DNA from 2 places in the Thalassospira sp. B30-1 genome. Region 2 is predicted to be linked to the other one. Evidence: riboswitches for the same ligand, from Rfam matches in the RefSeq annotation. Region 2 holds a riboswitch; the other holds the start of a gene.

Region 1 (3,415 bases), 1.2 Mb from region 2:
GGATCGAGATGATCTTGGCCGTATCGTCCAGCGACAGGGTGGTCTGGGTCACAAACGCCAGGTTTTCGGGGTTTTCGACCTGAAGGTTTTCGGCGTCTTCTTCGGTCTCGATCAGGGTCATGCTGCCCGGTGGCAACTGCCCCATGGTGCCGATGACTTCGGGATGACCGGCATGGCCGATCAGAAGGATATGTTTGCCATCTGCATGGTGGCGTTCCGCACCACGATGGACCTTGGACACCAGCGGGCAGGTCGCATCAAGATATTCAAGCTGGCGGCTTTCGGCAGCTTCGGGGACCGATTTCGGTACACCGTGCGCGGAAAAGATTACTGGCACGCCATCCGGGACGCTATCGAGTTCATCGACAAAAACAGCCCCCATGTCGCGCAGGCGGTCGACCACGAATTTATTGTGGACGATTTCGTGGCGGACATAGACCGGCGCGCCATACTTCACCAGCGCCTTTTCGACGATCTCGATCGCACGATCCACCCCGGCACAGAAACCGCGCGGGTTGGCAAGGATGATCCGAAGGTCGGCTTTGTCAGACATGATACGGGTCCGAATGTTCATGATGTGCGCCATGCGATGGCACGGTTATTCAAATGTCTTCGTTACATAACCTGCCAGCACCGTGCACGCAATGACAGACACCGTGTAAAGATGCATGTTCAGCTATGTCCGGCCATGTATTTAGGCCCCATGCCGCGATTTGAAACGGAAGCGGGTTGTGTCGCCATATCGGAGCGAATAGACTGCGCGCGGTTGTGCCCGGACCGGGCATGACAGCGAATTTGACCAGTTCTATAGAGGCTTGGATGACGATTGCGAACGGACTGCGGCGTGTTTGTGCATTGGGTTTGGTGTCGTTTGCCGGTTTTCTGGCGGCGTGCAGCAGCAACCCGTTCGAAGAGCAGCCGGTTCCGGCATGTCCGCGGGCCTTCCTGCCCAATGATACCGCCCGATTGGTGCAGTTCAGCGGTCAGGGCAAGGACCTGACCGATGTGATCCTTGAAGCCGAATTTGGCGGTTATCTGGGCGATTGCGGCTATGACCTTGATGACAAGATCCTGAACGTCGTGATCAGCCCGGTGATCAATGCCGAACTGGGCCCGGCCGCACAGGGGCGCAACGCAAAACTCCAGTATTTCGTAGCACTTAAGGACCCGTCTGGCGAGTTTATCCAGAAGAATCTGTTCGATGTTCAGATGGCGTTTCCGAGCAATTTGAACCTGGCGCGCTATCGCGACGAGCAGGTGACTTTGAACGTGCCGCTGGATGATGTCTGGGCCGGTCCGGACTATGAAATTTACCTTGGTTTCCAGCTAAGCGCCGATCAGCTTGATTACAATCGACGCTTCGGAAAAAATTAATAATCCGGCCTATTATTCATTTTTGGTGAATAATCAAATCCCGCCCGCCTCGCGTGGCGGGATTTTCGTTTTTGAACAAAAGTTCGTTTTCGGTAATCCTCATACAAAATAATGGGCATTTGCCGGAGGGGCAAAAAAAGGGCTTTTAATCCTCATACCAATGGATGGGGTGGAGAGGATATGATTTTTGGGGCTGGTCTGGTCGGATTCAAATCCGTATAAGGGGGCATACCCAAATGATCCCCGTGGGAGAGTGCCACGGTCTTGATCGATGTGCGTGATTACATCGATAGGGATTGCGCGGACGCCGAAGGAGCAACCACCCCGGAAACTCTCAGGCAAACGGACCGCGGGGAGATGGGACTCTGGAAAGCAGGCGGCATCGAACATGGATGTGCGTCTCGCCGAAGATGTAAGCAGACCGGTATTCAAACCGGCTGTGATTCTTTCAGGCTCCAAGACAGAGGGGGACGTGGTTGGCCACTGGTCGGCTATGTTTCGCAACGACTGTCTGGAGACCTTGATGGCCGATCATCAAACCGAACTGCTGAAAACCGCCCTTTATGATTTGCATGTGGAACTGGGTGCCAAGATGGTGCCGTTCGCCGGTTATGACATGCCGGTGCAATATCCGTTGGGGGTGAAGGGCGAACATCTGCATACCCGCGCGAAGGCCGGTCTGTTTGATGTTTCGCATATGGGGCAGGTCCGCCTGACCGGCGAAAATCGCGTGGCCGAGCTTGAAAAGCTGGTGCCCGGTGATATCGCGATCCTCAAACCCGGCCGCACCCGTTATTCCGCCTTTACCAATGACGATGGCACGATTTTGGATGATCTGATGATCACCAATGCGGGCGACAGCCTGTTTCTGGTGATCAATGCCGCGTGCAAGGATGATGACATTGTCCATATGCGGGCCAATCTGGATAACGGTGTCGAGCTGATCGAGATTGATGACCGCGCGTTGATGGCCTTGCAGGGCCCGGACGCCGCCCGCGTGCTGGCGCGGTTTGCACCCTCGGTTGCCGATATGAAATTCATGAGCTTTGCCGAGATCGATATTGCCGGTATCGCGTGCTTTGTTACCCGGTCGGGCTATACCGGCGAAGACGGGTATGAGATTTCCGTGCCGAACGAGCGCGCCGAAGAGCTGGCGCGCAAGTTGTTGGCCGAGGAAGAGGTCGAGGCGATTGGCCTTGGCGCGCGTGATTCGCTGCGTCTTGAAGCTGGTCTTTGCCTGTATGGCAACGATATCGATACCACGACCACCCCGGTCGAAGGCGACCTTAACTGGATCATCAACAAGCGTCGTCGCGAAGAAGGCGGGTTCAAGGGGGCGGATGTCATCCTTGATCAGCTTGCCAATGGCGCGGATCGCAAACGTGTCGGGATCAAACCCGAAGGCAAGGCCCCGGCGCGTGAACATACGCCGGTCTTGAACAGTGACGGCGAAGAAATTGGCGAAATCACCAGCGGTGGTTTCGGCCCGACCGTGGATGGCCCGATTGCGATGGGATATGTCGCAATTGAATTTGCCGCCCCGGGTACCAAAGTCGATCTGATGGTGCGCGGCAAGGCACGCCCGGCGGAAATCGTCGAACTGCCGTTTGCGGCACATCGTTACTATCGCGGCTGATCATCAGAAAAAAAAGAGTTCGGGCAGCGTTTGCGGCCCGCAAAAGATACCGAGATTTTAGAGACAACTGATCTTACAGGGACGAATTACCATGGCTAAAAAATTCTCGCAGGAACATGAATGGGTTGAATATGAAGACGGTGTCGCGACCGTTGGCATTACCGATTACGCCCAGCAGTCGCTTGGCGATATCGTTTATGTCGAGCTGCCGGAAGTTGGCAAAAAGCTGACCAAGGATGGCGATGCGGCGGTTGTCGAATCGGTCAAGGCCGCCAGCGACGTTTATGCGCCGCTTGATGGTGTCGTTGTCGAAGCCAACGAAGAACTTGATGACAATCCGGCACTGGTGAACGAAGCCCCGGAAAGCGATGGCTGGTTCTTCCGCATGGAACTTTCCGATGAGTC
Region 2 (3,415 bases):
TCAAACCCGTCAAAGTCCGGTGCGCAGATCGCGGCCAGAATTTCACGCGCGCGGTCGGCCCGGAAATTGGTCATCAAAAGTCCGTCGCCGTCTTTCATGCCGGCATAATCGCCAATCACGGTCGGCAGAACGAATTCATCCGTGGTGTCGGCATCATAGGCTGCCCTGATTGCGCCTTCGGCACTTTCAGCGGTGCGGCCATCGGCGTAATTCTTGCCCTTTACCATCGTGAAATAGGCCTGGCTGACGCGTTCCCAGCGATTGTCGCGGTCCATCGCGTAATAGCGCCCGGTGACGGTCACGATTTCAACATTGGCATCACCAATCTGTGCGCGGAATTTTTCAAGGAATTTGGCGGCACTTTTGGGGGCGGTATCGCGGCCATCCAGATAGGCATGGATTTTTACCGGCACACCGGCCGATGCGATGATTTTGGCAAGGGCCGCCATATGGGCCTGATGGGAATGCACCCCGCCTTCGGACAGAAGCCCCGCGATATGACAGACACCCCCGCTTTCTTTCAGCTTGGCGATAACCTTTTTGACGGTATCGGTATCGGCGATCGAACCGGTTTTGACAGCCTCGTCAATTTTTGGCAGTTCCTGCATCACAACCCGGCCGGCACCAAGATTCATATGGCCGACTTCGGAATTGCCCATCTGCCCTTCGGGCAGGCCGACATCAAGACCGCAGGCTTTCAGAAAGCCGGTCGGATTGTTGGCATAAAGCGCGTCCCAAACAGGGGTGTTGGCCAATGCAACCGCATTGTCCTTGCTTTCCTCGCGATAACCCCAGCCATCCAGAATGCACAGCACCACCGGACGCGGGCGCTTTACGGTATTTGATACAGTCACAATCATAATCCCACGAAGTAAAGTACACGAAATAAGGTAAAAGGCTGAATTACCGGTAAAGATGGTTATTTTCCGGTAATTTTGCCATCCGTACAAAGACGCCGGGCGCGGTGGGTCCGCCATCAGACGCTGCCAATCATAGCATTTTCAACGCGCAATCTATCATGAATGCCGGTATTGAACAGCCTTCCGACCGGGTATTTTTTGTGCGCTTGCAAAGTCGCTTTTTGACAAGGATCATCACCTGCCTGTAATCTCGGGCGTTACGGTGATACCTCGAATAACCGCGATGGGAGAGCCCGCTTTGATCCCGCGATCAGATCGGCGCCGAAGGAGCAATAGCCCCGAAAACTCTCAGGCAGATGGACCGTTGCGGATTGAGGCTCTGGAGAGAGAAAGCGGTACGGGGCCAATGCCCGGCACCATATTTCCACCGAAGGATGAAGCCATGGCGTCAAAGACTTCTTTGTTTTTGGCAACAGGGCGCACAATCTCAGGTCAAGGGACAGAGGGGGCAAGACACCGGTTCTATAACGTCATGTGGCATTGATCCGCATGACAAAGAGCCGTGGGAGGCCCATTTGACCGAAGAAAATAAGCAGCGTCCGCAAGACGTTAATCTTTCCGTTGTCGATCTTTATACCATCGGCATCGGCCCATCGAGTTCGCATACGGTCGGCCCGATGCGCGCGGGCTATCGGTTCTGTCTGGAACTCGAAGCCCGGAATCTTTTGGAAAAAATCGGCTCGGTAATTGTCGATCTTTACGGATCGCTTGCCCTGACTGGCAAGGGCCATGCCACCGATACCGCGGTGATCATGGGGCTTTCGGGGGAACGACCGCGTTCGGTTGATCCCGACCGGATCGCACCGACGATGGATGCGATTGATAAAGATCACGCATTACAGCTTTACGGCGCGTATCCGGTTGCCTTTAACCGCGAAACCAATCTTGTGTTTCACATGACCGAAAGCCTGCCCGAACATCCCAACGGCATGCGGATCACCGCCTTTGACCGTGACGGTGTTGTTCTGCACAAACAGGAATATTTTTCGGTTGGGGGTGGGTTTATCGTCTCGGGCGATGATCGCGGGGCGGAATATTCCGGCGATAATATCACGCTGCCTTATCCCTTTTCCTCGGCCGATGAACTGATGGCGATCTGTAAAAAGGAAAAGCTGTCGATTGCCGAAGTCATGGCCGAAAACGAAAAAAGCTGGCGTGAACCTGCCGAGACAGAGGAATTTGTCGACCGCGTGCATCGCGCGATGATGGATTGTATTGAGCGTGGCTGCAAAACCGATGGCATCCTGCCCGGCGGGTTGAATGTCAAACGGCGTGCGCGCAAACTTTACCTTGAGCTGACGGAACGGCCAGAAGCGGGGCTTAAGGACCCGTTGACCGTGATCGACTGGGTCAATCTTTATGCCCTTGCGGTTAACGAAGAAAATGCTGCTGGTTCGCGCGTCGTGACCGCCCCGACCAACGGGGCGGCGGGTGTTATTCCCGCCGTGCTGCGCTATTATGAACGGTTCGGGGCCAATGTGACACAGGGCAAAATACGCGAATTCCTGTTAACGGCGGCGGCCATTGGTTCGATCTATAAAAAGCGTGCGTCGATCTCGGCCGCCGAAGTCGGTTGTCAGGGTGAGGTCGGTGTGGCCTGCTCAATGGCGGCAGGCGCGCTTTGTGCCGTCATGGGCGGTACGCCCGAACAGGTTGAAAACGCCGCCGAAATTGGCATGGAACACAACCTTGGCCTGACCTGTGATCCGATTGGCGGTCTGGTGCAGGTACCCTGCATCGAACGCAACACCATGGGGGCGGTCAAGGCGATCAATGCTGCCCGTCTGGCAATGCGCGGTGATGGTCAGCATACCGTGTCACTCGACAAGGTGATCGAAACCATGCGCCAGACCGGCATTGATATGCAAAGCAAATACAAGGAAACCAGCCAGGGCGGGCTGGCGGTCAATGTCAACGTGGTCGAATGTTGAGCTGACAGTTTGAAATACCGACCAAACACCCTCGAAGCCGCCGTTTCGGGGGTGTTTTTCATCCGGCCCGATTCTTGCCACCTTGCGCCTGCAATCTGATATCATTGAGAAATCAAAAACGGGGCAAAGACCTCGAACAGGTTGGGCAAAGCATGAAAAAGAAACTGTTCCGCATCTATATCGCGGTCAGTCTGGATGGCTATATCGCGCGCGCCAATGGCGCGGTTGACTGGCTTGATCAATTCGATCCGGCCGAGTTCAATTTCGAGGGCTTTCTGGGCACCGTGGGAACACTGATCATCGGGCGAAAAACCTTTGATCAGGTGATGGAATTTGGCGACTGGCCCTATGAAGATCGCCGCACGATTGTGCTGACATCGCGCGATTTGCCCGATAACCGCCCGGCCAATACAGAGGCCTATGGCGGTAGTCTTGTGGAACTGGCAAGCCAGCTTCGCGATGACAGGTCCGATACCGGTGATATCTGGATCGTCGGTGGGGCCAGTGTTGTGACCCAATTCCTGTTTGGCGGCCTTGTCGATCAGCTTGAAATGTTCATCATCC

Evidence for each region. Region 2 has a riboswitch for glycine ahead of IT971_RS01595 (L-serine ammonia-lyase). Riboswitches for the same ligand answer to the same signal wherever they lie in the genome.
Region 1: linked by a shared signal. The riboswitch ahead of gcvT (glycine cleavage system aminomethyltransferase GcvT) and the one ahead of IT971_RS01595 (L-serine ammonia-lyase) in region 2 are both predicted to bind glycine.

What each region holds. Positions count from the first base shown of each region.
Region 1 is NZ_CP065232.1:3,974,756-3,978,170, reverse strand. Features, by position in the region: gene ispH (4-hydroxy-3-methylbut-2-enyl diphosphate reductase) at 1-553, opposite strand, end outside; gene IT971_RS18685 (hypothetical protein) at 784-1,374, shown strand; glycine riboswitch at 1,611-1,734, shown strand; glycine riboswitch at 1,738-1,840, shown strand; gene gcvT (glycine cleavage system aminomethyltransferase GcvT) at 1,898-3,010, shown strand; gene gcvH (glycine cleavage system protein GcvH) at 3,102-3,415, shown strand, end outside.
Region 2 is NZ_CP065232.1:341,118-344,532, forward strand. Features, by position in the region: gene gpmI (2,3-bisphosphoglycerate-independent phosphoglycerate mutase) at 1-860, opposite strand, end outside; glycine riboswitch at 1,135-1,234, shown strand; glycine riboswitch at 1,238-1,365, shown strand; gene IT971_RS01595 (L-serine ammonia-lyase) at 1,436-2,851, shown strand; gene IT971_RS01600 (dihydrofolate reductase family protein) at 3,004-3,415, shown strand, end outside.